2 regions of the Rhodoferax mekongensis genome follow, and region 1 is predicted to be linked to the other one. Evidence: riboswitches for the same ligand, from Rfam matches in the RefSeq annotation. Region 1 holds a riboswitch; the other holds the start of a gene.
What was found. Region 1 has a riboswitch for S-adenosylhomocysteine ahead of RAN89_RS02070 (homocysteine S-methyltransferase family protein). Riboswitches for the same ligand answer to the same signal wherever they lie in the genome.
Positions count from the first base shown of each region.

Region 2: linked by a shared signal. The riboswitch ahead of ahcY (adenosylhomocysteinase) and the one ahead of RAN89_RS02070 (homocysteine S-methyltransferase family protein) in region 1 are both predicted to bind S-adenosylhomocysteine.

Region 1 covers NZ_CP132507.1:420,990-435,755, reverse strand. Annotated here, with positions in the region: gene RAN89_RS02105 (hypothetical protein) at 18-425, shown strand; gene RAN89_RS02100 (phosphoenolpyruvate carboxykinase (GTP)) at 587-2,473, opposite strand; gene RAN89_RS02095 (glutathione peroxidase) at 2,703-3,305, opposite strand; gene RAN89_RS02090 (hypothetical protein) at 3,320-3,460, opposite strand; gene RAN89_RS02085 (ATP-binding protein) at 3,623-5,950, shown strand; gene RAN89_RS02080 (hypothetical protein) at 6,149-6,442, shown strand; gene recQ (DNA helicase RecQ) at 6,458-8,305, opposite strand; S-adenosyl-L-homocysteine riboswitch at 8,525-8,605, shown strand; gene RAN89_RS02070 (homocysteine S-methyltransferase family protein) at 8,630-9,706, shown strand; gene RAN89_RS02065 (hypothetical protein) at 9,796-10,419, shown strand; gene RAN89_RS02060 (Gfo/Idh/MocA family protein) at 10,445-11,443, shown strand; gene metH (methionine synthase) at 11,473-14,238, shown strand; gene RAN89_RS02050 (glycine zipper 2TM domain-containing protein) at 14,344-14,766, shown strand, end outside.
Region 2 covers NZ_CP132507.1:3,811,011-3,825,776, forward strand. Annotated here, with positions in the region: gene RAN89_RS18245 (23S rRNA (adenine(2030)-N(6))-methyltransferase RlmJ) at 1-585, shown strand, start outside; gene metF (methylenetetrahydrofolate reductase [NAD(P)H]) at 598-1,449, opposite strand; gene RAN89_RS18255 (TlyA family RNA methyltransferase) at 1,485-2,408, opposite strand; gene ahcY (adenosylhomocysteinase) at 2,519-4,039, opposite strand; S-adenosyl-L-homocysteine riboswitch at 4,117-4,224, opposite strand; gene RAN89_RS18265 (substrate-binding domain-containing protein) at 4,296-5,309, opposite strand; gene RAN89_RS18270 (peptide chain release factor 3) at 5,454-7,082, shown strand; gene RAN89_RS18275 (HAD-IIB family hydrolase) at 7,098-7,958, shown strand; gene RAN89_RS18280 (MFS transporter) at 7,951-9,147, shown strand; gene RAN89_RS18285 (hypothetical protein) at 9,181-9,885, opposite strand; gene RAN89_RS18290 (histone deacetylase family protein) at 9,933-10,973, opposite strand; gene RAN89_RS18295 (PPC domain-containing DNA-binding protein) at 11,046-11,456, opposite strand; gene RAN89_RS18300 (RNA/DNA-binding domain-containing protein) at 11,546-13,396, opposite strand; gene RAN89_RS18305 (hypothetical protein) at 13,406-14,766, opposite strand, start outside.

The DNA.
Region 1 (14,766 bases):
TTTTCAAGGAGTTTGCCATGACACAAGTTATCAATACCCCGTATTTCTCGTATTCCACCGCTCAGCCCCGTACACCCCGTGCACGTCGTGAGACAGTGGAAGCTTCCCGCACCTTGTCCGGCATGTTGCTGGCTGCTGTTTTGTCCGCCTTGTTGGTGGTAGCTGACCAAGTGATCGATACCTGGGTTGACGGCCACATGCTGGCTGCCTGGGTTGCACTGTGGACTGTGGCATTCGCAGCCTTGGCCTTGTTGGCTCCCCCACTGCGCAAAGTGTCTTCCGGTTTGGCTTCCCTGATCGCTTCGGCAGTGCAGTCGTACAAAGTGCGTCGCATGGAAGAAAAAATGTGGGAATATGCCCACCACGATCCTCGCATCATGGCTGAGCTGCAACACGCATGGTTGCGCAGCCAAAGCCAGATCTAAGCGGTCCTCAGCTGCATCACGACCTGCGCTCACGGGTCGGATAAACAAAAAGCCACCGTTAGGTGGCTTTTTTTATGCTCGGCCGGCCGCAGCCTTGTGCGCTGCGATCTGCCAGGTACGGCTAGGGCGGTGTGCGCCGTGCCGGACTTTGTTGATGACCCTCAGGCGGCGAGTCGCTGGGCCAGTTGGGTTTTGGTCTCTTCGAGTTCCTTTGGCAAGTGGTAGGCCAGCTGGGTGAACAGTTCGGTGTGCAAGGCGATTTCGGCCTTCCAGTCGTCCTTGTTCAGGCTGGTGACGGAGTCGAATTGCGCTTGGCTGAAGTCCAATCCGGTCCAGTTGATTTCGTTGTACGTGGGCGCCACGCCGAAGCCGGTTTCGCTACCCGTGGCCTTGCCTTCGATGCGGTCGATCATCCACTTCAAAACGCGCATGTTTTCACCGTAGCCGGGCCAGACGAATTTGCCATCCTCGCCCTTGCGGAACCAGTTGGTGGTGAAAATCTTGGGCTGCTTGGCGCCGGACTTCGCCAACTTGTCACCCATGTTGAGCCAGTGCTGGAAGTAGTCGCTCATGTTGTAGCCCATGAAGGGCAGCATCGCAAACGGGTCACGGCGCACGATACCCGCTTGGCCGGTAGCCGCGGCAGTGGTCTCGGAACCCATGGTCGCAGCCATGTAAACACCTTCGGTCCAGTTGCGGGCTTCCGTCACCAGAGGCACGGTGGTGGAGCGGCGGCCACCGAAAATGAAGGCGTCGATCGCTACGCCGTTGGCATCGTCCCACTGGCTGTCTAGCGCAGGGTTGTTGCCGGCTGAGACCGTAAAGCGGGCGTTGGGGTGGGCGGCTTTGGCACCGGTTTCCTTGGCGATGGCGGGTGTCCAGTCTTTGCCTTGCCAGTCGATCAGGTGATCGGGCATGCCGCCAGTGTCTTTCTCCATGCCTTCCCACCATACGTCACCGTCATCGGTCAGCGCCACGTTCGTGAAGATCACGTTCTTGTCGAGGCTGGCCATGCAGTTGGGGTTCGTGTGGAAGTTGGTGCCGGGGGCCACGCCGAAGTAACCCGCTTCAGGGTTGATGGCGTACAGCTTGCCGTCGCTGCCAGGCTTGATCCAGGCAATGTCGTCGCCAATGGTGGTGACTTTCCAGCCTTCAAAGCCGGTGGGTGGCACCAGCATGGAAAAGTTGGTTTTGCCGCACGCACTCGGGAAGGCGGCTGCTACGTGGTACTTCTTGCCTTCGGGGTTGGTTACGCCCAGGATGAGCATGTGCTCTGCCAACCAGCCCTGGTCACGGCCCATGTTGGAGGCAATGCGCAGCGCAAAGCACTTCTTGCCCAGCAGAGCATTGCCGCCGTAACCGGAACCATAAGACCAAATTTCGCGGGTCTCGGGGTAGTGCACGATGTACTTGGTTTTGTTGCAAGGCCACTTCACGTCCGCCTGGCCCTCTGCCAAGGGGGCGCCCACGGTGTGCACGCAGGGCACAAAAGCGCCGTCTACGCCCAACACGTCATAGACGGCCTTGCCCATGCGGGTCATGATGCGCTGGTTCACCGCCACATAGGCGCTGTCCGACAACTCGATGCCAATGTGCGCGATGTGGGAGCCCAAGGGTCCCATGGAGAAAGGCACCACATACATGGTGCGGCCCTTCATGCAGCCGTCAAACAGCGCTGGTGTACCGTCTGCCTGGCCACTTTCCAGAATCTTGCGCATCTCGGCGGGCGCCATCCAGTTGTTGGTGGGGCCGGCGTTTTCTTTCTTCTCTGCGCAAATGTAGGTACGGTCTTCCACGCGGGCCACGTCGCTGGGATCAGAGCAGGCCAGGAAGCTGTTGGGGCGCTTGGCGGGATTGAGCTTTTTGAAGGTGCCTGCATCCACCAGTTGCTGGCACAGGCGCTGGTATTCCTCTTCGGAACCGTCGCACCAGTACACGTCTTTGGGCTTGCACAGGGCCACCATGTCGGCCACCCATGCAATCAGGCGGGGGTTCTTGACAAAGCTGGGGGTGTTGAGGGACAGGCCCTGCATCACGGGTGCGTTCATGAAAAGCTCCTAAGTTTGAAAATCGTCTTTTCAAAATCGGGTGCAACGCTGGGGAACACCGCCACAAACTTTGAGAAACCGGCTTTCCACGCTTGGAAGCCATGTGGCATCGCAAGCGTGGAAGCAGATTCTAAGAACAGGTACTCAAGTTACCAAGCGATTACAGCTTAACTTTATGCAAGCTACGCATGGGTTTATGCGTTAGGTAAAGATGGTGCGCCATGCACAGTCAGGGTGCTTTCAGTGCCTTTTGAATGGCGGCGATCAGAAGAGCGTCTTCTGGCGTGGTTTCACTACGGAAGGCGCCGACCACTTTGCCTTGGCGATCTACCAAGTATTTGTGGAAGTTCCATCGCGGTGAGCTGCCGGTCTGCTGCACCAACTCCTTGAACAAGGGGTTGGCGGCGTTGCCGGTGACGCTGGTTTTGGCGAACATTGGGAACTTCACGCCATAGGTGTTGAAGCAGAAATCGGCGATCTGCTTGCTGTTACCGGGTTCTTGCTGCCCGAAGTCATTGGAGGGGAAGCCCAGAACCACCAAGCCCTGCGCTTGGTACCGGGCGTAGACTTTTTCCAAGCCTTCATATTGCGAAGTAAAGCCGCAGTAACTGGCGGTGTTGACCACCAACGCCACTTTTCCCCGGTACTGGCACAGATCCTGGGGCTTGTCATCTTGCAGGCGGGGAAAGGTCTTTTGCCACAAAGCGGGGCAAGACGAAGTCTTTTCAGCGGGCTGTGCAGCCAGCACTGACGATGCAATGAGCAACAAAAAAGCGGCCGAAGCCGCTTTGGTTTTCACAGTCATTTGCAGCGCACGTGAAGTGCGGCCCATGATGCGTTGCTCCATCAAGCCATCGATACAGCGATGAAAGCCAACAAGAACATCAATACGGCGCCAACAATCGGCAGCACCACGGGCATCAGTGGTACCACCTCGTCGACGGGGTCAACGGCGTGGTTGTCATCAGAGTGAGCGGGTGCGGACATAGTCAATCCTCAGTGTGTTCGTTGGTATTCCAAGGATTTTAGCCTTTTGCCCAGCGCTGCGCCAAGCGGATAGACCATCAAGGAGAATTGGGAAGGGTACTTCCCTCTTTTTCAAGACTGCGCTATCGTGGTTCCAGCACACAGCAGTGCTGGAGGCGTTGGATGGCCAAGCGTTCACTGTTCATGCCCCAAGGCGGGCATCTCGTTCCCTCACCGGGACTGGAGCGCGCGCCTGTCCTGGATTTGATGTGCTCGCACTTTGTGTTGACGCTGGCAGCCCGGCAAGGCGCCAGTTTCAATGTCCGCAGGGATTTCAATGGCGTGGTGGGGCTGGCGGGACGGCATCTGATCTGGCCGGTTTCTGTCTTGACCCGTTTGCGTGAATTTCTTGCGCGGCGCTGTGTGGGCAATGAGCTGTGGCGGGGCCATGAGTCACTGAGTGCCACGGAATTCCTGGCCCGGCATGGCACATGGTGCGGGCCCTACGACGAGGCCACGCTGTTTTTCTTCCTGGACGAATACGCCAAAGACCAGCCCAAAGACCTGATCTCGGTGCTGGCTGTCACCGGTGAATGGCTGCAGCAGGCCCTGAAGAAGCAATCTACCTTGGTGGAGAAGAACATCAATGCACTCGCCGGGCTCTTGCAACTGAACAAAGCAGAACGGGCGTTGCTACTCTACGGAACACTGGCGCGCTACCAGCGGGACATGCGCAGCATTCTGGTGGAGTTCAAGGTCAACAACGCAGCCGAGGCCTATGCCGCCATTGCGGAGGTGGCCCACGTCAGTGCCCAGGAGTTGGGTGAAGCGCTGCGCGCGGGTTCCCGGCTTGAGCGCATAGGCCTCGTCGAAAACCTGATCTCCGAGCACAACATCACTGACCTTGCCGACTTGATGAAGGTGAGTGAAAAGCTCCCCCCTGTACTGATGCGCCATTACCGTGACCACGCTGAGCTGATGGCGGTGTTCACCCGGCTCTCTTCCAAAAGCAGCTTGCACCTGGAGGACTTCGCATTTGTGGCGGAAGACGCACACATGCTCTGCCGACTGTTGCAGCACGCGGTGGCCCGCAAAGAGGCCGGGGTCAACATCCTGTTGTATGGCCCCCCCGGCACCGGAAAGACCGAGCTTGCCAAGGTGATCGCCCAGCATGTGGGGCTGGAGTTGTTTGAGGTGGAGTATGCCGATCGGGATGGAAATTCCCTGAGCGGCCGTGATCGTTACCGCTCCCTTCAGATTGCGCAGGTGTTTTTGAAGGGAAGCGCTCAAGCGGCCTTGCTGTTTGATGAAGTGGAAGATGTCTTTCCGCCCTTGACCAGCGAAACGGCAAGCTTCATTGCCAGAGCCGACGCGCATGCAACACCGGCCAATGCGAGCGTGAGTGGCAAAGCCTGGGTGAACCAGATTCTGGAATCGAATGCGGTGCCCACCATTTGGGTGACCAACCGCATCGAGCAGATTGATCCCGCGTTCCGGCGTCGCTTTGCCTACCATTTGGAACTCAAGTCGCCACCGCCGGGCGCCCGTGAAGGCGTAGTGCGCAAAACCCTGGAGGGCATTTCAGTCAGCGAAGCGTTTGTCGCCAGGCTCAGCGGCCGCAAGGGTTTGACCCCTGCGCAGATCAGAACCGCAGCACGCTTTGCGCGTCTGAGCACACCCGAAAATGGCGTGAGCGACAGCGCGCTCATGGAAACCTTGATTGACCGCCAGTTGAAAAATGCGGACCTGGCCTTGGGGAACCCTGCAGCCGAGACGGGGCGCCCCCAAGCGCTGAGCCGATACGACGTGTCGTACCTGAATGTCGAGACCCGGTATCCCTTGCAGCGCATCGTGGACTCACTGGCCTCCAGGCGGCACGGAACCTTGTGCTTTTATGGCCCGCCAGGTACCGGCAAAACCGCTTTGGCAGAGCACATCGCCCGGGAATTGGGACGACCCCTGATCATCCGGCGTGCCAGTGACCTGATGAGCAAATACGTAGGGGAGACAGAACAAAACATGGCTGCCATGTTCCGCGAAGCCGAAGGTGAGAATGCCGTTTTGTTGTTGGACGAAGCGGACAGCTTCCTGCAAGACCGGCGAGGTGCCCAGCGTAACTACGAGGTCAGCGAAGTCAATGAGATGTTGCAGGGCATGGAGCGCCATCCGGGGGTGTTCATCTGCACTACCAATCTCATGGAACGTATCGACGAAGCGGCTTTGCGCCGGTTTACGTTCAAGATCCAGTTCTTGCCCTTGCAGCCTGAACAGCGTGAGCAACTCTTCGTGCAAGAAGCATGTGGGGGAGACGCTTCACAGCTGGATCCACGCTCCCAACATGCGCTCAAACAGCTGGATCAGCTCTGTTTGGGAGATTTTGCGGCGGTTAAGCGGCAGTTGGAGATACTTGGCGCCGAATTGACGCCCGCAGAGTTTCTTGATCAATTGCTTGCAGAGCACCGCATCAAGCCGGAGGTGCGTGAAAGGCGGTCCATGGGCTTTACACCCTGAACCATCAGTCAAGGCAATAACACCGGCAAAAATGGCACATCCGGTGGTTTAGTAACTTCTTTGAAACTTTTTTCAAGAACGTGTCAACCAGTCCCGCAACTGGTGCGTGATATCCCTATGCGGGTGCATTCACTCCGGTTCGTTGGAACCAAACCGGAGCATGAACAGCACCGATCTATCACCTAATGTGCGGCAAATATGCAAAAAAACACGATTCAAGTGCCAGAAAAGGGAACTTACAAGTGGCAGCTGTTTGATTATTGGTCCGGCGAATTCCGCCAGACCCACGCCGGGCACAACGCATACATCGCACTGAATTTCGCTGGCGCCTTGGACGCTTGCAAATCCAAATTCCAAGCCTTGGTGCAGCAACACCGCGCCAAAGCCGCGGATGCCGCTACCGGTGCACGCCACATGCGCGCCATCGAGCGCTTGCAAAACACCATGTCAGGTGCAGCGGTCGCCTACGAAAGCGGTTTTCACCGCCACTGAGCGTCTGAAAGGCATTTACTGGAGCGCGACAACCTTCAAAACGTCGTCGGCATAAGCCTCCAGCTTCTTCGCTCCAATCCCGCTGATGCCCTGCAAATCGTCGATAGATTGAGGGGCACGTTGTGCAATGGCCGCCAAGGTTGCATCGTGAAAAATCACATAGGCCGGCAGATTGTGCTGCTGCGCCACCTCTGCACGCCATGCCTTCAGGGCGGAATAACGTAGCAAACCCTCACTGTCGAGATTGATAGGCGCCTTGACCACAGCGCCCAAGCGCGCATTGCGCCGTGGCTTGCGATCTGCCGGCGCTGACACCGACTCCCTCAACATCACTGCAACTTCGCCCTTGAGCACTGCGCGCGACTCTGCAGTCAATTGCAGGGTGTTGAAAGCCTGCGCATCCACGGCCACGGCGCCCATGGCAATCAACTGGCGCAGTACACCGCGCAATTGCAACTCGGTGAAATCCTTGCCGATTCCGAAGGTGCTCAGGCTCTCGTGGCTGTATTGGGTGACTTTCTCGGTCGTCTTGCCGCGCACGATGTCCATCAGGTGGCCCGCGCCGAAGCTTACCCCGCTCATTTGCTGGATGCGGTAAATGGTGCTGAGCAGTTTGCGGGCAGCATCCGTGCCATCCCACACCTCGGGTGGATGCAGGCAGTTGTCGCAGTTGCCGCAGGGTTGGCTCTTCTCGCCAAAGTAGCCCAGCAAGCGGACGCGGCGGCAATCGGTGGCTTCCGCCAAGCCCAATAAGGCGTCCAACTTTCCGCGCATGACCTGTTTGAACTCTTCGCTGGCCGGGCTTTCGTCAATCATGCGGCGCTGGTTCACCACGTCTTGCAGGCCATAGGCCATCCAGGCATCGGCCGGCAGCCCGTCACGCCCGGCGCGGCCAGTCTCCTGGTAGTAGCCCTCGATGTTTTTGGGCATGTCGCGGTGGGCGACAAAACGGACGTCCGGCTTGTCGATGCCCATGCCGAAAGCAATGGTGGCCACCATGACGATGCCTTCCTCGCGCAAAAACCGGTCCTGGTTTAGTTGGCGTACTTTGGCATCCAAACCCGCGTGGTAAGGCAGGGCTTTGATACCCGCATCCACCAAGGTCTGCGCCATGTCTTCCACTTTTTTGCGGCTCTGGCAGTAGACGATGCCGGCCTCTCCCTCATGCTCGCGCTCGATGAAGCGCAGCAACTGGGTGGTGGAGTCCTTCTTTTCGACAATCGTGTAGCGGATGTTGGGTCGGTCGAAACTGCTGACGAAGGCACGGGCCTCTTCGAGCTGCAAACGTTCCAGAATGTCGGCACGGGTCAGGTCGTCTGCCGTAGCCGTCAGGGCGATACGTGGTACGCCGGGGTAGCGCTCATGCAACACGGTGAGGTTGCGGTAGTCGGGCCGGAAGTCGTGGCCCCACTGACTCACGCAGTGGGCTTCATCGATCGCAAACAGGCTCAGCTTGCCACGCTCAAAGAGCGAATCCAACAAGGCCAGAAAGCGTGCGTTGCTGACCCGCTCGGGTGCCGCGTAGAGCAGGGTGATCTCGCCGCGCAGCAGTTGCTGCTCGACGTGGTAGGCCTCGTCGCTGGTGAGGGTAGAGTTCAGAAAAGCTGCACTCACCCCGGCTTCATGCAGGGCGCCCACCTGGTCGTGCATCAGCGCAATCAGGGGGGAAATGACCAGCGTCGCACCCAGGCCCGCTTGTTGGCGGGCAATGGCAGGAACCTGGTAACAGAGGCTTTTGCCACCGCCCGTGGGCATAAGCACCAGCGCATCCCCGCCCGCGATCACATGCTCCACGATGGCTTGCTGGGGCCCGCGGAAGGCCTGGTAGCCAAATACATCGTGAAGAATCTGCAGGTGAGGCACTTAAAACGCTATCAAATCAGGAGCTGCTCGCGCATATTCCGCGGGCGCCAGGTGGCAAAAAGGCATACATTTCCCTTGGTTAGACCGCCGTAGGGCCGCCATGGGCAGGGTTTCTATTGTCGGGCAAGCCGGGTGCCTATCTATGGCACAGTAGCTTCAGCTGCCCGGTGCTTATTTGCAACGCGGCAATGCGGCGCGCGCTTGTCGTTTAAAATCCACCCACCCAAGGGGCGCTGCAGCCGCAACGTGTGAACACACCGAACCGGTCAGGCTTGGGGACTCCAACTGCGCTCACTTGTTTCAATCCACATAGTGAGCCGCACCATGAAGCCCATCACCTATACCCGCGCCCAAGCGCTCCCCGGCATTCTGGCCAGCCGCATCGCCATTCTGGACGGCGCCATGGGCACCATGATCCAGCGCTTCAAGCTGGGCGAGGCCCAGTACCGTGGCGAGGGCTACGCCGGCCCGGGCAGCCAAGGCGACCGTTTCAAAGACTTCCCCAAAGACGTCAAAGGCAACAACGAGTTGTTGAGCCTGACACGTCCGGACGTGATCACCGACATCCACGAGGCCTACTTGGCCGCCGGTGCGGACATGATCGAAACCAACACCTTCGGCGCCACCACCGTAGCCCAGGCGGACTACGACATGGCCGACTTGGCCATCGAGATGAACTATGTGTCTGCCAAGTTGGCCCGCGCAGCGTGTGACAAGTTCAGCACCCCTGAGAAGCCGCGTTTTGTGTGCGGCGCCCTCGGCCCCACGCCCAAAACCGCCAGCATCAGCCCCGATGTGAACGACCCCGGCGCCCGCAATGTGACATTTGAAGAGCTGCGGGCCGCTTATTACGATCAGACCAAGGCGCTGGTGGAAGGCGGGGCGGACGTCATCTTGGTGGAAACTATTTTTGACACGCTCAACGCCAAAGCCGCGCTGTTTGCAGTGGACGAATACTTCGAAGCCAGTGGGGAGCGCCTGCCCATCATCATCAGCGGCACCGTGACCGACGCTTCCGGCCGCATCTTGAGTGGCCAGACAGTAACCGCCTTCTGGCACAGCGTGCGCCATGCGCAGCCACTGGCGATTGGACTGAACTGCGCACTCGGTGCAGCGCTCATGCGCCCCTACATCCAGGAGCTGAACAAGGTGGCGACGGACACCTTTATCAGCTGCTACCCTAACGCGGGCCTGCCCAACCCCATGAGCGACACCGGCTTTGACGAAACGCCGGATGTGACCAGCCGTTTGGTGCGGGAGTTTGCGGAAGAGGGCTTGGTCAATATTGTGGGTGGCTGCTGCGGCACCACCCCCGACCACATTGGTGCGATCGCCCATGCGGTGAACCCGATTGCGACCCGCAACGTGCAACGCGGCTACTTTTATAAGGATGCTGCGTGACGGCACATAGGTCGTCACGCAGCCTCTTAGCGGCCAGGTCTGGCGCCGCGACCTTGCCAGACCGACACACTTAACCAGGGAGAAAATTCATGAGATCTATCGCCATCGCAGCGATTGCCATTGCTATTTCAAGTGGCGCTGCTGCCCAGAACCAAAGTGAGACCCTTAAGCCAGCTTCGCCATGGCAGTTCTTCGGGTCTTTTGGTTATAACTTTGGGGACGGAAGCGAGGAGCTCGTCAAGGGCAATTACGCTAACAATGCCGGTACCTATTCCATCAAAGCCGGCAATGGACTGGCGGTAGCTGCGGGGGTGAGTTACTCCATCACTGATAAGGCGGATATCCAGTTCTCCCTCGGGCATGAGCGCACCTCCACCAGCGGAAGCAATGGCGACTTCACTTTCACCCGCGTACCCGTGGAGTTGCTTGGTTTTTACAACTTGGGCGATCACTGGCGTGTGGGTGGCGGCTTGCGTTTGGCAACCTCTGCAAGGTTAGAGTCCTATGGCGTCGTTTCGGGTGTGGGTAACTACGATTTCACACCTCGACCTGGTTATGTGCTGGAAGCGCAATATCTGACCAAGCGCCATGCGAATCCTATGGGCCGGTTTGGGGTCGCATTCAAGTTGGTGGATGAAACATTCGAATACGCACCCACCAACTACACCGCCAAGGGCCATCATCTGGGTGTCTCCTTGATTTACTACCGTTAAGCCTGACAAAAAGGACCCACTTGCCATGAACAAAGTCCGCTGGGGCGTGCTGAGCACTGCCAAAATCGGGATGGAGAAAGTCACCCCTGCGCTTCAGCGCAGTCAGTGGTGCGACGTCCAAGCCATTGCCTCGCGCTCCCTGGAGAGCGCGCAGGCGGCGGCGGGCAAGCTGGGTATTCCCAAAGCCTACGGGTCCTACGAGGAGTTGTTGGCGGACCCTTCGATAGAGGCCATTTACAACCCTCTGCCGAACGACCAACACGTTCCTTTGACGCTGGCAGCAGCCCGCGCGGGCAAGCATGTGTTGTGTGAAAAGCCGATCGCCCTGAACGCCAATGAGGCAGCCCAGCTGCGTGAAGTGGCGGGCAAAGTGCACATCATGGAAGCCTTCATGGTGCGCTTTCACCCGCAGTGGCTGCGCACCCGCGAGCTGGTGCAAAGCGGTGCGTTGGGTGATTTGCGTACGGTCCAGGTCTGGTTCTCGTATTTCAACCGCAGTGCGACCAACATCCGCAACGATGCCACCAAGGGCGGCGGCGCGTTGATGGACATCGGTTGCTACCCCATCGTGGCCGGGCGCTTTTTGTTTGGCACAGAGCCGGTGCGGGTGATGGCCTTGGCAGACATGGACACCGACTTCGGCGTGGACCGCACATTCAGCGCCTTGCTCGATTTTGGTGATGGCCGGCGTCTGGATTTCACGGTGTCCATGCAAACCACGCCCTACCAAAGGGCTCACGTGGTAGGTACGGAAAAACGGGTGGAGATTGAGATCCCGTTCAATGCGCCCCAAGGCCAGGAAACTCGCATCCTTGTGGACGATGGCAAGGTACTCGGCGGTCGCGAAGCCGTCGTGGAAACCTTTGCGGCTTGCGATCAGTACAGCCTGGAGGGGGATGCCTTCTCGCTCGCTATCCGTGGTGAGCAAGCCTTGCAATACGGCGTGGAAGACGCCATCCAGAACATGCGCATCATCGATGCCCTGTTTGCCTCCCAGCGCACGGGCGCCTGGGTTGCGGTTTAAGCCGCTGATCATTGATTTTTAGGTCATTTATGTCTCTAGCACCCGTCGAATCTGCGCAAGCAGCTCCTAAAACCGTAGCGCCCATGCTGCTCTCAGGCCTGGAGCCCATCACCATCGACAGCAGCAGCCTGTTTGTGAACGTCGGTGAGCGCACCAACGTCACCGGTTCCAAGGCCTTCGCCCGCATGATCTTGAACGGCCAGTTTGAAGAGGCTTTGGCCGTGGCCCGTCAGCAGGTGGAAAACGGGGCGCAGATCATCGACATCAACATGGACGAGGCCATGCTGGACAGCCAAGCCGCCATGGTGCGCTTCCTGAACCTGATCGCTTCTGAGCCCGATATTTCCCGCGTGCCGATCATGATCGACAGCTCCAAGTGGAGCGTGATCGAAGCGGGTCTGCGCTGCGTGCAGGGCAAGGCAGTGGTGAACTCCATCAGCATGAAAGAGGGCGTGGACGAGTTCAAACGCCAGGCCAAACTGCTGCGCCGCTATGGCGCCGCCGCCGTAGTGATGGCCTTTGATGAAAAAGGCCAGGCCGACACCTACCAACGCAAAGTGGAGATCTGCGAACGCGCCTACCGTGTGCTGGTGGATGAGGTGGACTTTCCGCCTGAAGACATCATCTTCGACCCCAACATCTTTGCCATTGCCACCGGCATTGAAGAGCACAACAACTACGCAGTGGACTTCATCGAGGCTACCCGCTGGATCAAGCAGAACCTGCCCGGCGCCAAGGTGAGCGGTGGCGTGTCCAACGTGTCGTTCTCCTTCCGCGGCAACGACCCGGTGCGTGAAGCGATTCACACTGTGTTCCTGTACCACGCGATCAAAGCCGGCATGGACATGGGCATCGTGAACGCCGGCATGGTCGGCGTGTACGACGACTTGGAGACCACCCTGCGCGAGCGCGTGGAAGACGTGGTGCTGAACCGCCGACCTGACGCGGGCGAACGCTTGGTGGAGATTGCCGAAACGGCAAAGAGCGGCGCCAAGGACGAGAGCAAAAAGCTGGAATGGCGCGGCACCCCCGAGGCTCCTGTGGCGGTGGCCCAGCGCCTGAGCCATGCCTTGGTGCACGGCATTACCGACTTCATCACCGAAGACACCGAAGAAGCCTACCGAGAGATTCTGGCGAAGGGCGGCCGTCCACTGCACGTGATCGAAGGCCCGCTCATGGACGGCATGAATGTGGTGGGGGATTTGTTCGGCCAGGGCAAGATGTTCCTGCCGCAAGTGGTGAAAAGTGCCCGCGTGATGAAGAGCGCGGTGGCGCACCTGCTGCCCTACATCGAGGCTGAAAAGCTCGCCATGGTGGAGGCCGGTGGCGAGGCGAAAGCCAAAGGCAAGATCGTGATTGCGACCGTGAAAGGCGACGTGCACGACATTGGTAAAAACATCGTCACCGTCGTGCTCCAGTGCAATAACTTTGATGTGGTGAACATGGGCGTCATGGTGCCTTGCCATGAGATCTTGGCCAAGGCCAAGGAAGAGGGCGCAGACATCATCGGCCTCTCCGGCCTGATCACCCCCAGCCTGGAAGAGATGCAGTACGTGGCCGGCGAGATGCAGAAGGACGAGTACTTCCGCAGCCGCAACATCCCGCTGCTCATCGGTGGCGCCACCTGCAGTCGCGTTCACACCGCCGTGAAGATTGCGCCCAACTACGAAGGCCCGGTGGTCTATGTGCCCGATGCTTCCCGCAGTGTCAGCGTGGCCCAGAGCCTGCTCAGCGAAAGCGCTGCTGCTTATATTGCCGAGCTCAACGCCGACTACGACAAGGTGCGCCATCAGCACGCCAGCAAAAAGCAAACGCCTTTGTGGCCCTTGGTCAAAGCGCGCGCCAACAAAGCGTCCATCGATTGGTCTGCCCACCAGCCCACCGTACCGAAGTTCATCGGCCGCCGTGTGTTCAAGAACTTTGACCTGACCGAGCTGGCCAAGTACATCGACTGGGCGCCGTTCTTCCAGACCTGGGACCTGGCGGGCCCGTTTCCTGCCATCCTCAAGGACGAGGTGGTGGGCACCGAGGCCGTGCGGGTGTACTCCGATGGCCAGCGCATGCTCAAGCGACTGATCGAAGGGCGCTGGCTCACTGCCAACGCCGTCGTGGCCTTGTACCCTGCCAACACGGTGAATGACGACGACATCGAGTTCTACACGGACGAGAGCCGCAGCGAGGTCGCCATGACCTGGTACGGCCTGCGCCAGCAAACCGAGAAGCAGGAAATAGACGGTGTGATGCGCCCCAGCCGTTGCCTGGCGGACTTTGTGGCCCCCAAAGGCGTCAAGGCGGACTACGCCGGCATGTTCGCCGTCACAGCCGGTATCGGCGTGGACAAAAAGGAAAAGTATTTCCTCGATGACCATGACGACTACTCCGCCATCATGCTCAAGGCGATTGCTGACCGCCTTGCGGAGGCCTTTGCCGAGTGCTTGCACCATCGTGTGCGCACCGATCTCTGGGGCTACGCCGCAGGCGAGTCGCTCAGCAATGAGGACCTGATCGGTGAGAAGTACAAAGGCATCCGCCCCGCACCCGGCTACCCTGCCTGCCCGGACCACAGCGTCAAGAAGGACATGTTCGCTCTTCTGCAGTGCGAAGAGGTCGGCATGACGGTGACCGAGAGCCTGGCCATGACCCCGGCGGCCAGCGTGAGCGGCTTCTACATCGGGCACCCGGACGCAACCTACTTCAATGTCGGCAGGATCGGGGACGACCAGGTGCACGACCTGGCTGAGCGCCGCAAGCTCGACCGCACCGCGCTGGAACGCCTGCTGGCGCCCAACCTGTAAGGCGCTTTGGTGTGACAAAGTAGGCATATGGCCGGGAAGTTTTTATCCGGCTGTGTGCTTTTAAGGGGCGCTGTGCGTTGAGTCGGGGTAACTCCAAGGTTCACCATGCGCCTCCATCCATTTTTTGGTAATTTCTTAGTCACAGGCTTCATCTGGGCCTTGGCTGCCTGCCTCACGGTAACCGCACCGCTTGCACAATCGCAGCCCCTGGCGGCCGTGGAGCGGAGCGCAGTCTGTGGCGAATGCGGAATCGTTGAATCGGCTGTCGAAATCCCTCGTGACACACCCCATAGTGGTGTGGGCGCGGCTATCGGTGCAGCGGTAGGGGGGCTTATCGCCAACAAAATCGGTGGCGAGGAAGGTAAAACCATGGCCACCATCATCGGACTCCTAGGCGGCGTATGGGCTGGCAATGCCATTGAGAAGCAACTCAAGCAAAAGCCCGGCTGCCGCATTGTGGTGCGTATGCAGGACAACACGCAGCGCACGTTTGAACAGGACGCGTTCCTGCCGGTAGGTTCACAAGTG
Region 2 (14,766 bases), 500 kb from region 1:
TCGCCCTTCATCATCCAAAGCCTGCTGAGCGGTCGCGACAAGCTCAAGCTCTTCGAGCTGCACCCCACCGACACCAAAACACTGATCGCCAACGTTGCCCAGCTGGAAGCCGGCCGACAAGTCACCGTGCTGCGGGAAGATGGTTTTGAAGGGCTCAAGAAGTTTTTGCCTCCACCATCACGCCGTGCGCTGGTGCTATGCGACCCCAGCTACGAAGTCAAAAACGACTACGCCCGCGTGGTCGGCATGGTGGCAGATGCCATGCAACGCTTTGCAACCGGCACGTATGCGGTGTGGTACCCCATCATCCCTCGCCCGGAAGCGCACGACCTGCCCAAAAAGCTCAAGACCATGGCGAACAAGGCCGGCAAGTCTTGGCTGCACGCGACACTGACCGTCAAGTCCAGCAAGCTCACGCAGGATGCCCAAGGTGAAGTGGTACGCCCCGGACTGCCCGCCAGCGGCATGTTTTTGATCAACCCGCCCCACACCCTCAAAGCAGCACTCAAAGATGCGCTGCCGCAGATGGTGGAGCTGCTGGGTCAGGACACCAACGCGACGTCCACCCTGAACGCCGGCGGCTAAGGCCCTGGCGCGTTAAGCGCCCAGGCCCAGGTTCTCGCACAAAGCCAGAGTGGGCGCACTCTGGTTCATGGTGTAGAAGTGCAGTGCAGGCGCGCCACCGGCACGCAGCTGTTCGCACAAGTCTGTCACTACCTCCAGACCGAAGGCCTTGATGGAAGCCACATCATCCCCGTAGCTCTGCAGCCGCAGACGAATCCAGCGGGGAATCTCTGCACCGCAAGCGTCCGAAAAGCGCATCAACTGGGTAGAGCTGGTGATGGGCATGATGCCGGGCACCACAGGCACGGTGATGCCCAATGCATCCACCTCTTCCTGGAAGCGGAAGTAGGCGTCAGAGTTGTAAAAGTACTGGGTGATCGCTGAATTGGCACCTGCTTTCACCTTGGTGGCGAAAGCCAGCAAATCGCTCGCCGGCGACTTGGCTTGCGGGTGCACTTCCGGGTAGGCCGCCACCTCGATGTGAAAGTCATCGCCCGTCTCGGCACGGATGAATGCCACCAGGTCGCTGGCGTAATGGAACTCGCCGCCAGCACCGTAACCGCTGGGCAAGTCGCCCCGCAAGGCCACCAATCGTTTCACGCCCATGGTCTTCAAGGTAGCCAATTGCTCGCGCACGGTGGACTTGGTCGCCCCCACACACGAAAAATGGGACGCCGCGCTCACGCCCTCTGACAGGATGTCGCGCACGGTGTTGAACGTACCTTCCTGGGTGGAGCCGCCTGCACCGAAAGTCACCGAGCAAAACTCAGGCTTGAGCCCGTAGAGCTGCTGGCGCACGGTGCGCAGCTTTTCAGCGCCTTCCGGCGTTTTGGGCGGGAAAAACTCCAGGCTCAGTGGAATCCGTTGGTTGGTAGACATAGTCATCTCCGTCTCCCGCGCCTGCATGGCAGGCACCGGGTTCAGCCCGCCTTGCGGGCACAAATAAAGAATTCGCGGTTCCCGTCTCCACCTTCAATGGCGGAGTCGAACCAATGCGTCACGGTCAGCCCCAGATCGGCGCAGGTATCGCGCAAGCGCTGCTCCACGATGGGGTACATGGCCGGATCTTTGACGATACCGCCCTTGCCCACCTGACCCGGCTGCAATTCAAACTGCGGCTTCACCAAGGTCAGCATGATGCCGCCCTCTTTCAACAAGGGCACTGCAGCAGGCAATACCAGGGTCTGCGAAATGAAGGACAGGTCAGCGACCAAGAGGTCAAACGGCGGCGCAAACTCAGGCGGCAGCTCCACGGCCTCTTCGTCAGCATCATCCGACGCATCCACGGGCGGGCGGGCGTCGTCTTCGTCGTCGAAGTCGTCCTCATCATCCCAGCCGTCATCGCCATCGGGTTCAACATCAAATTGCCCACCAGCGCCCGTGCTGTCTGCGTAGGCAGCTATCAAATCTGCAGCGGACAGGGTACGGGCATTGACACTCTCGACACACAGCACGCGGGTATCGTCGCGCAGCGTTGGGTGCAGCTGGGCACTGCCCACATCCACACCCACCACCGATTGCGCGCCAGCCTGGAGCAGGCAGTCGGTGAAGCCACCGGTGCTCTGCCCCACATCCAGACAACGCAAGCCGGTGACAGACAAGCCAACGTGCTTCAGCGCCGCCTCGAGCTTGAGGCCACCGCGGGACACATATCGCGCTTCGGAATCATCGAGCAAACGGATCTTGGCGCCATCGGGCACGTCGTCGCCATTTTTGGCCACACGCTTCCAGACTTCGCCCGAAAGCTCCATCTTCAGCCACTCCACGCCATCCGCAATCAGGCGCTGCGCCTGCGAGCGGGTGCTGGCCAGCCCGCGCTGCACCAAAAGTTGATCAATTCGCATCGTTATCCAAAGTTATTTGCCCCTAAAGCCAGAGACACCGCGGGACCGGCTTCGCCGGACCGCAGGTGTCGCCCCCTCGAGGGGGAGGCGCTACAAGCGCCTCGGGGGTGTCAGTACCTGTACGTGTCTTTCTTGTACGGACCGGCTTTGCTCACGCCGATGTACGCAGCCTGCTCGTCGGTCAGTTCGGTCAACATGGCGCCGACCTTCTTCAGGTGCAAACGTGCCACTTTTTCGTCCAGGTGCTTGGGCAACACATAGACCTTGCCGGCCTTGTAATCCTTGGGCTTGGTGAATAGTTCGATCTGGGCGATCGTCTGATTCGCAAAGCTGGAGGACATCACAAAGCTGGGGTGACCGGTACCGCAACCCAGGTTCACCAAGCGGCCCTTGGCCAACAGGATGATGCGCTTGGAAGCCTTCTTGCCCTTGGCGGGGAAGATCACGTGGTCCACCTGGGGCTTGATCTCTTCCCACTTGCACTTGGACAGGGAAGCCACATCGATTTCATTGTCGAAGTGACCGATGTTGCAGACGATGGCCTGGTCCTTCATCGCATCCATGTGCGCGTAGGTGATCACGTTCTTGTTGCCGGTGGTAGTCACGAAAATGTCGGCCTTGTCGGCAGCGTATTCCATGGTCACCACTTTGTAGCCTTCCATGGCGGCTTGCAGGGCGTTGATCGGGTCGATTTCGGTCACCCACACTTGGGCGGACAGTGCACGCAGCGCTTGGGCAGAACCCTTGCCCACGTCACCGTAACCCGCCACCACAGCCACCTTGCCGGCGATCATCACGTCGGTCGCGCGCTTGATACCGTCCACCAGCGATTCGCGGCAACCGTACAGGTTATCGAACTTGCTCTTGGTCACAGAGTCGTTCACGTTGATGGCACGCAGGGCCAGAGTGCCCTTGGCGGACATTTCTTCCAGACGCATCACACCGGTGGTGGTTTCTTCAGTCACGCCGATGATGTTCTTCAGGCGACGGCTGTACCAGGTGGGGTCCACCTTCAGCTTGGCCTTGATGGCATTGAACAGGCACACTTCTTCTTCGCTGCCGGGCTTGGCCAGCACCTTGATGTCTTTCTCAGCGCGAGCGCCCAGGTGCATCAACAAGGTGGCATCGCCGCCGTCGTCCAGAATCATGTTCGGGCCTTCAGCCGCAGTGCCCTTCTTGCCACCGAATTCAAAAATGCGGTGGGTGAAGTCCCAGTACTCTTCCAGCGACTCACCCTTGTGGGCGAACACGGGCGTACCCTTGGCCACCAGCGCAGCGGCTGCGTGGTCTTGGGTGGAGAAGATGTTGCAAGAAGCCCAACGCACTTCGGCGCCCAAGGCTTGCAGGGTTTCGACCAGCACGCCGGTCTGGATGGTCATGTGCAGGGAACCGGTGATGCGTGCGCCCTTGAGCGGCTGGCTCTTGGCGAACTCTTCACGGATGGCCATCAGGCCGGGCATTTCGGTTTCGGCGATGGTCAGCTCTTTGCGGCCCCAATCGGCCAGGCTCAGGTCGGCAATTTTGTAGTCTTCAAATTGGGCGACGACCGCTTTGGCGGCAGCTACCGCTTTGGTGGCCTTCACGGCTTTGGGGGTCTTGGCGTTCTTAACCAGTTTCAATACAGCGCTCATGGTGTGCTCCAAACGTTGATTTGCATTGCCACTGGCGCACACGGGGGTTTTTGAGGCCACTCACCGCACACATTTCCAGTGGGTGAGCGCCGTTGGGGGACACGATGCAGGGCGCATCGTGGGTTCCGAGCCTCACTCGCGGTGCCGGTATGGGCACTTGGCGGGCTGCAACGCTCCTCGGAAGCTGCGGATTTTAACCTCGTGTCGATTGCCGCACCAAGCCACTGGGTCAAAGTCACCCGACCGCGTCCGGCCTTCAGGCCGCTGGGCCGGTACTGGTACCCACCTGCAATGCCGGCTGGCGCAACAGCTGGTAAGGGCCGCCCTCGGGGTCGCGCAGCACCTTCATCACCATCTCAGCCAAAGCGAAACCGGTGGTTTGCGGGGTGGGCTGGGTCACGGTGGTGACGTCCAAGCCGGTGAGCAAGGTGTCCTGCGGAATGTCGCCATGCACCACGACCGAGATGTCCTGCCCCACCCGCAACTTGGCATCCATCAGTCCACGGATCAGGCCCACGCCGCCCAGGTTGTTGTCCACCAGCACAGCGGTCGGCCGGGGTGACAAGGCCAAGACCTGCGCCACGGCATTCAGGCCGCTGCGCCTGTCGTTCACCCCCCCTATGCAATAGCCGGGCGGGCACTCCACGCCTGCTGTCTTCAGGGTGCTGATGTAGCCCCGATGGCGTTGAAAGGCGAAGTTCAGCTCCAGCGGCGCGTGCACATAGGCAATGCGCGTATGGCCTAGGGCGAGCAAGTGCTCCACCGCCAACTGGCTGCCAAGGTCGTTGTCAAAGTCCAGCCAGGAGTAATGCGCGCAGTCGGCCGTGCGGCCGTAGCCCACAAAGGGGTAGTTGTTCTCCAGCAGAAAATCCACACGCGGGTCCTGCACCCGGGTGTTGGGCACGATGACCGCATCCACCCGGCCACCCCGGAACAGGCGCTCGTAGATTTCGAGCTCGGTCTCGTTCTTGGCCACCGCCAGCAGCAAGTCCTGGTGCTCACGCTCCAAGCGCTCGCCCAAACCATCGGCCATGTCCAGAAACTGCGGGTTACCCAAGTTTTCGACCGCAGCGGAATACACAATCCCGATCGCATCGGTATTGCCGCGCACCAGCCTGCGCGCACCCGCATCGGGGCGGTAGCCCATGGCGTCTGCCATTTCCTTCACACGGGTGCGGGTCAGGGCATTGACGTCGGTGTACCCGTTCAGGGCCCTGCTGACCGTGGAAGTGGACAGACCCAATGCCTGGGCCAACTGCTTGATGCTCACGCGTGTCTCCGGGATTGCTCGTTTGTTATGGGGATGAGTTTAAGGCCTGCCCCGCGCGCGGCTGTCGAGGCGGCTCTGTAAAATACGCCCTCTTCTCCTGCGGCCCGCCTGTGATGCGCGGCCCACCCGACCCTGGACCCCCCTGTGACCTACGCACCCGAGACCCGCCGCCGCCGCACTTTTGCGATCATTTCCCACCCGGACGCCGGCAAGACCACGCTCACCGAAAAGCTCTTGCTGTTCTCGGGCGCGATCCAGATCGCCGGTTCGGTGAAGGCCCGCAAAGCCAGCCGCCACGCCACCTCCGACTGGATGGAAATCGAAAAGCAGCGCGGCATCTCTGTGGCCTCGTCGGTCATGCAGATGTCGTACCGCGACCACGTGGTCAACCTGCTCGACACCCCCGGACACAAGGACTTCTCGGAAGACACCTACCGCGTGCTGACCGCCGTGGACTCGGCCCTGATGGTGATTGACGCCGCCAACGGTGTGGAAAGCCAAACCCGCCGCCTGATCGAGGTCTGCCGCCAGCGCGACACACCCATCATCACCTTCGTGAACAAGATGGACCGCGAAGTGCGCGACCCCTTGGACATCATGGACGAAGTAGAGCGTGAACTGGGCATGCCCTGCTGCCCCATCACCTGGCCGGTGGGCCAGGGCAAGAGCTTTGGCGGCATCATCAATTTGCTGACCAAGAGCATGACCGTGTTCCAGCCCGGCAGCGAAAAGCGCCCGCAAGACTTCGAGACCATTGCGCTGTCGGATGCCGACAACCTTCGCGCACGCTTTGGCCAAGCCTTTGACGATGCACTGGAGAGCATGGAACTCGCGGTGGGTGCATCTTCCGATTGGGACCACGACGCCTTCCTGGCCGGCAAACTCACGCCGGTGTTCTTCGGTTCGGGGGTGAACAATTTCGGTGTGATGGAAGTTTTGGACGCGGTGGTGGACATGTCTCCGCCACCGGGCCCGCGCGTGGCCTACACCGAAGTCAACCGCAACCGCGAAGCCCGAACCATACAGCCCGACGACGAGAGCTTCTCCGGCGTGGTGTTCAAGGTGCAAGCCAACATGGACGCCAACCACCGCGACCGCATTGCGTTTGTGCGCGTGGCGTCCGGCAAGTACACCCCCGGCATGAAGATGAAAGTGCAGCGCACCGCCAAAGAATTGCGTCCTACCAGCGTGGTGACCTTCATGAGCCAGCGCCGCGAAGCGGTGGACGAAGCCTACGCGGGCGACATCATCGGATTTACCACCCACGGCGGCGTACAGCTGGGCGACACCATCACTGATGGACCCAACCTGCAGTTCACCGGCCTGCCTTTCTTTGCGCCCGAAATGTTCATGACCGTGGTGCTCAAAAACCCGCTGCGCACCAAGCAGTTGCAACAAGGCCTGATGCAGCTGGGGGAGGAAGGCGCCATCCAGGTTTTCAAACCCGATGCCGGCGGCAACATGCTGCTGGGCGCCGTGGGGCAATTGCAGTTTGAAGTGGTGCAACACCGCCTGAAGGCAGAGTACGACTGCGATGTGCGACTGGAAAGCTGCCAATACACCGGCGCCCGTTGGATCACGGCTGACAACGCCGCCGATCTGCGCGACTTCGAAACCGCCTACCCACTGCGTATGGCGCACGACGCGGCCGATACCCTGGCCTACCTCTGCACCAGCCCCTATGACGTGCGCCTGGCGCAAGAGCGCTTCCCCAAAATCCACTTCCACCCGCTGCGCGAGCATGCGGGCTTGGCACTGCAAACCGCAGGCTAACCAAGAGGCCCCCACGTGAAACCCCTGGCGCAATGGCCGGTGGACAGCCGCCGTGCCATCCGCGGGGTGTTCACCGATATCGACGACACCCTCACCCACGACGGCCACATCGCCCCAGAGGCGCTGCAAGCGCTGGGCGATTTGAAGGTTGCGGGGCTCACGGTGATTCCCATCACCGGGCGGCCCATCGGCTGGTGCGAGCCCTTCATGGCGGGCACCAATGGCCCGTCCTGGCCGGTGGATGCCATGGTGGCCGAGAACGGGGCTGTTGCGTTTGTGCCCGGCGCTGCCAACGCGGTTACAAGCCAAATCGGCCTCCAGCGCCCTTCGGATATGCGCGAGGTGCTATCAAAAAGATATCAACAAAGTGCCGAGGTGCGTACCGCCAATCGACAGCGCATGGACGCCATTGCCGCCCAGGTCTGTGCCGAAGTGCCGGGCATGGAGCTCAGCCGCGACAGCGCGGGACGCGAGACCGACCTCGCGTTCGACTACGCCGAATTTGCCCATCACTCGCCCGAAACGGTGCAACGCGTGCTGGCCCTGCTGCAAAGCCACGGCATGCAAACCACGGTGAGCAGCATCCACATCCACGGCTGCTTCGGGGACTTCAACAAATGGACCGGCGCCTGCTGGATCGTCCGCGAGCTGCTGGGCCGCGACCTCAGCACCGAGCTGGACCAGTGGGTGTTTGTGGGCGACTCGGGCAACGACCAGGCCATGTTTGAGCACTTCAGGCACAGCGCGGGCGTGGCCAACATTGCGCGCTTTGTGCCACAGCTCAGCCACCTGCCGACCTACCTCACGCCTTCTGCGCGAGGCGCAGGTTTTGCCGAGGTCGCCCGCGCCATTCTGGAAGCACGTTCTTTTGCATAACGACCCCACCACCGGCGCCACTGCGCACCCCAGCTCCCGCACGGGCTTGCTGGCCGTGTTCGGCTCCACGCTGTTTCAGCTCTCGGGCGTCTTTATGTTGTCGCCGCTGATGCTGGTGCTGCTCACAGAGCGGGAGGTGTCCACCACCATCGCCGGCCTGTTTGCGGCGACGACCTGGCTGGGCATATTCATCGTGACGCCCTTTGCGTCAGCGCTCACACGGCGATGGGGCCGTCGGCGCGCCATGTGGTTTGCCTCCGGCGTGCCGCTGGCAGCGGCAGTGGGCTTCTTGAGTACCGACTCCATACCGGTGTGGTTTGTGTTGGAGCTTCTGGCGGGCATTGCAGGCGGCATGCGCTGGGTGCTGGCCGAGGCCTTGATTGCCGAGTTCTCGCCGCCCGAGCGCCTGGGGCGCACCATGGGCATGTACGCCACCATGGTGGGCGCGACCTTCATCATCGGCCCCAGCCTCTTGGCCTGGGCCGGCAGCACAGGGCATGTGGCGCTGGGTCTGGTGATCGCACTGCTGACCCTGGGCCTGGTATGGACGATGTTCATACCGCCCATCTCCACCCCAGCAGAGGCCGGCAACACCAGCGTCGGACCGCGCGGCCTGTGGCAGGCGGTGCAGCAGCACCCCATCCTGATGCTGGCCGGGTTTATCGGCGGCTTCTTTGAGCTGGGCTTGGCCTCCATCCTGCCGCTCTACGGCCTGAGCATGGGTCTGGGCGCCAGTGCAGCCGCGTTGTTGATTTCTGTGAGCGGTCTGGGCAGCACGCTGGCAGCCATTCCAGTGGGCATGGCTGCAGACCGGTTTGCCGACCCGGTGCGTGGCCGCCGCAGCCTGATGGTGGCCGTGGCCGCCGTCGCCTTAGTGTGTGCTGCAGCCCTGCCTTTGGTGGAGCACGCCATCTGGGTCGCGTGGCCGGTGGTGTTTTTGCTCGGCGCCGCCGGCAGCAGCCTCTACACCCTGTGCATGACCGACATAGGCGCACGCGAAAAAGGCATTGCCTTGGTCAACTGCACCGCGGTGCTGGTGTTGAACTACACCTTGGGCGGGCTGGTGGCCTCCGGCATCAGCGGCGCGCTGATTGACTGGTCGGCCACGGTGGCTTTTCCGGCGGTATTGATTCTGGTGGCGGCCGTGGGTCTGGCCGCCCTGCTGCGCGCCCGCCGCAACCCGGCCTGATCCGCCACCGCGCGGCCTTGCCGCCCTTAACGCTTATTTGCCCGAGGTCGCTTTTTTGACGACTTTGGCCGCTGGCTTGGCAGACTTGGCTGCCGGTTTTTTAGCCGAAGCCTTGGCCTTGCCTTTAGATGATGCTTTTGCAGATGCTTTGGCTTTGGCACCCGCCTTGGCTTTGCCCTTGGCGGCCGACTGCTTGGCGCTCTTCACCGTCACGGCCTTGCCCGGCGGGGGCAGCAAATCTTCCATGGTCAGGCCATAGCGCTCGGCCATGTTGGCCCACCCGGTGCCCCTCGCCTTTTGGGGCAAGACCCCATCCATCACCTGTTCGCCCTGCGGAGTGCGCAACACCCCGCCATGCAGCGCCGCCTGCAGCTGATCCGGATTGGGGTAGGCCACGCCTTGCTGCGCCAGTGCGCCTTGCGCGAGCTTGAGCGCCAGGCGTACTTCGCCGTAACCCAAAGGTCCGGTCGCTGGTTCTTTGCTGGCCGCACCTTCGGTAGCCGTCGGGCGGCCGCTGCGCAAGGTGGTGACCAGTTGATCCGCATCGTGGCGGTTGCCGATCCAGCCACCGAACTCGGAGATAAGCCGCTCCGTAGAAGCTGCGTTGTCGAGGGTGGCTGTCACGCCCTGGGCCAGCACCAGTGCGGGGGTAGCCACGGCACAAGCCATGGCTACAACGGTGGCGCGCACACCGCGCCGCAGCCACACGGGGCTGCAGATTTGAAAAATCGAAGTCATAAACGCAAGCTTAGCCGCTCCGGGCGGGCTGCCCGCCCCGGCGCGTGTTACGGATTGGTAAAGCCCTGCAACACATTCACCGCATTCACCCCCACCTCTTCCACGGCGTAACCGCCTTCAAAGATGAACACGGTGGGCAAGCCGGCTTTCGCCAGGCGCTCGCCGATGCGCAGGTAGTCGTCCGTCTTGAGCTTGAAGCCGGAAATCGGGTCGCCCTCAAAGGTGTCCATGCCCAGCGACACCACCAATGCATCTGCGCCAAATTTGGCAATGCCCGCCAAGGCAGTCTCCAGGGCCTGGGCCCAGCTGGCGTAGTCGGTACCGCGAGGCAGTGGCAGGTTGAGGTTGGCCCCCCATCCAGCGCCGGAGCCAGTTTCATCCGCATGGCCCAGATAGAACGGGTACTCGGTGCGCGGGTCGCCGTGAATGCTGGCGAAGTACACATCGGGCCGGTCGTAAAAGATGGCCTGCGTGCCGTTGCCATGGTGGTAGTCCACATCCAGCACCGCCACTTTGTGCATCCCAGCATTGCGCAGGTGCTGTGCCGCCAAAGCTGCGTTGTTCAGGAAGCAGTAGCCGCCGAAAAAGTCCGCCCCTGCGTGGTGGCCGGGCGGGCGGCTCAGGGCGAAGGCAGCACGGTCGCCGGCCAACACCGCTTGCGCGGCACTCAATGCGCAGTGCGCTCCGGCGCGAGCGGCCACCCAAGTACCGCTGGTGAAGGGCGTGCCCGCGTCGTACGAATACAGCCCCACCTTGGCGGCAAAGTTGTCAGGTTCAATGTCGGTGCGGAAGGTGCGCGTGGGCCAGACGGAGGGCAGGATGTCCTTGTCCGCATTGGCTGCGTCCAACGCCACCCACTGGTCCCAGGCGGTTGCCAAAAAGTTCAGGTAGCGCGGGCTGTGGATGGCGGTGAGCGCCGCCTCGTCAAAGGCTTGCGGCTCCAGCACCGCGCCCAGCTGGCGGCGTTGCAGCTCGGCCAGCACATGGTCGGCACGGGCCGGCACCTCAAAACACGGCACCAGCGCGCCGCGGAACATTTCGACTTTGCCCTGGTGTTGGGCGTGGAGGTGGTTGTAAAAGGTTTTCATGATGGATTACGAAACATATTGGCCACTAGCGCCCGTGGAATATGCGCGAGCAGCTATTAAATAAATAGCAAATCAGTTCCGGGGACGGATCACCAGTTCATCGTATCCGGTGAGCGAGTCCGGCTCGCGGGTGAACTGCCAGTCGGGCAGCAGGCCCAGCAGCACCTCGGCGGTGGTGAGCACGATGCAGCCAGGCGCCACATGCCCGCCCAGCACCTGCCCCGTGGTGGTGGAAATAGCCATGTGCATGTGCGAACCGGTCTTGTCACCACTGGCAGCCACGGTGCCCGAGAGGGTGAGTATCTCCATGCTTTCGGTCAGCCGCGTGGGCTGCGCCGCGCCCGCTAGCCGGATGCCCGCCGTGGACAGGCTGCCGATGCCGGACAACACAAACGCTGCGCGGCAGTTTTGGGCGAGAACCGCGGCTTCCAGCGTGGCGCGCAGGTCTTGGCCGGGGGTGAGGCGGATGGGGAGAGTTTTCATAGTATCTATGCCAAATCAGGCTCTAGCGCTCATGGATATTGCGCGAGAAGCTATCAAAACAGAAGCGTATTTGATGGCTACTTGCGACCTCATCCGACTGCCAACTTGCGATACGCCTGATCTGGCCGATTTGGCACATCAGGGAATCTCAGCTCAAGCTGTCCCTTCTTCACCATCCCGCCAAGAATGCGACCCTGCAGGTTTTCCGCGTCACGGTTTAACAAAGCAGCCAAATCCTTGGAAGTCAGCCAACGGCCATCGCACAGGCGCAAAACCAATGCTTGCATTTCAGCCGCAGGCAGCTTTCCTTTGATGCGTGCGGGCTCCGCCAATAACAGGAGTTCCAGAGGCCAATGAGGGGAGTTCGCCGCCAAATGAGGGGAGTCCCCGGCCAATTGAGGGGAGCTTTGGGGGGAGTCCACCCCCAAATGAGGGGAGCCCCCGTCTGATTGGGGGAAATCCTCCGCCACGCGGTAGCTGGCCCAGCGCCGTTGATTTTGCTGCGTCAGCAGGCCATCGCGCACCAGGCTTTGCAGCACGCCGGTGATGTCTTTGGAGTGTTCCCCGGTGATTTCCTGCATGCGGCTGTTGGTCACGCTGCCTTCGACCTGTGCAGTCACCACGGCCTGCACCGCCGTCTTGTCCAGCTTGGCAAACCGGTCGCCAAAGCGCACGCGTAGCGCCTGGTCCACCTCGTCGGGAATCAGGCTAACCATGGGCAACACCAGCTTCACCCGGTCGGGCTGCAAAACCTCTTCCAACCGGGGCGAGCGCCAATGCTGTGCACGCCAACCGGCCCGAATCTTATCCATGCCGGAGCCGGCCTTGTCGCCGCCGCCCATAAGCTGGAACATGAGCTGCAAACTCTTGTTACGACACTCGCTTACGCCACCTTGCAACAACTGCACCCGCGACACCAGCAGCGAACCGGGATTGGACAACTCAATGCGGTCCGGGTAGCGCTCTATCACCACGCCGCCTTGCCCGCGATGGTCGGCGTGCACCAATGCGTTCACCACCGCCTCGCGTAGCGCCTCGTGCACCGGCGAGTCGTCCTTGCGGTACAGCTCTCGATCCAGCTGAAATGGCATCCTCAAGTCGCCCGACAGGCGCTGCATCACCCTCACATAAAACTGGAAAAGGTTGTTCTCCCAGGTGCCATCGGGCAACACACGGTCGGTCCAGCGCACAGCGGGGTCGTCAGACAGACGCTCGCGATAGTCCACATGAAAACCGGGCAACGCATCGCGCAAGGCCTCAAACCGACCAAACATCAACAGGCCTGCCACGGTGGCACCTTCCAAACCCGTGGCACGGTCGCGACGCAGGGCGCTCAACTTGGTGAGCAACGGCGCATCGTCGAGCAGCAGCCACGGATGGTCTGGCGCGCGGGACGCAAAGCGGTTGCGGTACTGCTTCACCGTCTCGGGGTCAAAGTCTGCCTGTCCAAAATGCTCCACGATTTGCGAGTCCGCAGGCGTGTCGGACTGGTCGGCCAACATGCGGCGCACCTCATCGTCCGAGCAGCGGTAGTCGCCTTCATCTGCTCGCCGGTAGGTGCCCGTCATCGGGTTAGGCCCCACAAACACCGGGCGCTGCAACCGGGATGCGCGTGGCACATGCACCACCACAAACTGACGGCCCTCGTCTTCCACCGTGCGCACATCGTCATCGCGCAGCAAATTTGCGCTGACCTTATGTCGGTCGTTCAACTGCCCCCACAACACCGTGCGCAGCTGCGCGGCATCGGGCACGCCCTCCCACACCAGGCCAGAAGCCTTCTCGGCCACGCCCAGCACAATGGTGCCGCCCTGCGTGTTGGCCATGGCGGAGTAGGACTCCCAAAAACTGCCCGGCATGCCACCGCGCGCCGACTTGAATTCGGTGTCGATGCCCTCGGTGCTGGACTGCAAGGCGGAGAAGAGGTCGAGCTGGCGCATTGATGGGCCTTATTCCTTTTTCTTGTCCAATACTTTTCCAACAACCTTCGACAAAACGTCGTAAAGCGGATGAGAAGCAGGTTCTACGGGACTGCCCTTTGCCGGGTTGTTACGAATTTCAAGGAAAACCTCCGCCGTGATTTCCTCCTCATATTTAGGCGCCTGCCTCTTGAATCCATCTACGGACATCGCTAACGCGGCTTTGTGGGCGTACTCGCGCTCCAAGTGGAAAAAGTCTGCAAACGTTTTGGTATAAAAACCCGTCAACCATGTGGCGGGCACCATCAACAAAACCTTGCCAAGCACTCCGTACCAACTCTCATGGGCTGTATCACTCACTCTCGGAAAAAAGTCACCAAATAAACCGGGCAATAAATGGGCAGCCAATGGCAATGCAGACAGAACCAAAATCGCAATTGAAACCATGAACCCAGTTCTTGCGGCAGTCATTCGGTCTTCATATCGCTTCCGAGTCACCTCTAAGCTCTTGGCGAGCCCTGCGGTCGTTGACCCCGAAATCATCGCGTCTGCAAGCGTCGTTAAACGATCAATCTCTGTTTCTCGCTTGACGTTTGCATCCGTAGCAGTTTTTGAGTCTGTTTGGAACTGCGTGAATTCCGAATTTCGAGCATCCAATTCCTTTTGAAACGCCTCAAATTTGCTCGTGTAGGTCCCGATTAGCGCCTCCAATTTGTCCGAATTTGCCCCAACCGTTTTAATTTGCTCTACCAGCGTAGCGACGTTACTCGCATCCGCTGCAGCCTTGACTTGAACTTCGCGCAAACTGGCAACTACCGTTTGAGCCTGCACGACATGGTCCCGGGCCTCCTTCTCGTGCGCTGCGACTTGTAATGCAGTGGCAGAAACATCCGCACCCTGTTCTTGCGTTTGCCTTCGAAGCAGTTCGGCTTCACGATTTGCATTGCCAAAGGCTTCCACACGCTGCAAAAGATCCGCCACCCCATTGGCTTTGCAAAGCGGAAGAAACATGCCAATCGCGCCGACCAAATAATTCAGCGCTGGATGCATTTGCTGAAAATTTGGAGTCACGTCCACGGCCGAGACATTCGTCGGTCCGTCCATCAACTGCCAAAGGAAATTGTCGTTCCCATCCTGGATGGTGAGACCATCACGCCATGGCGACCTCAGCTGGCTGAGAGACCCGTCCAAATGACGCTGAAAGTTCAGCAGGTGCGCGCGCAGTTCAGCAAGTTTCGATCCAATAACCAGATGCGCAACATCGCTTTCATTTTGTGGACGCAAAGAAAACAAGACCTCGAAGACCAAGTCGACACGACGGCGAAAAACTTCCATCGACTGCTGGTCAAGTACTGGCCGTTGCCTTCCAAAGTCATAACTTCCATTGACCA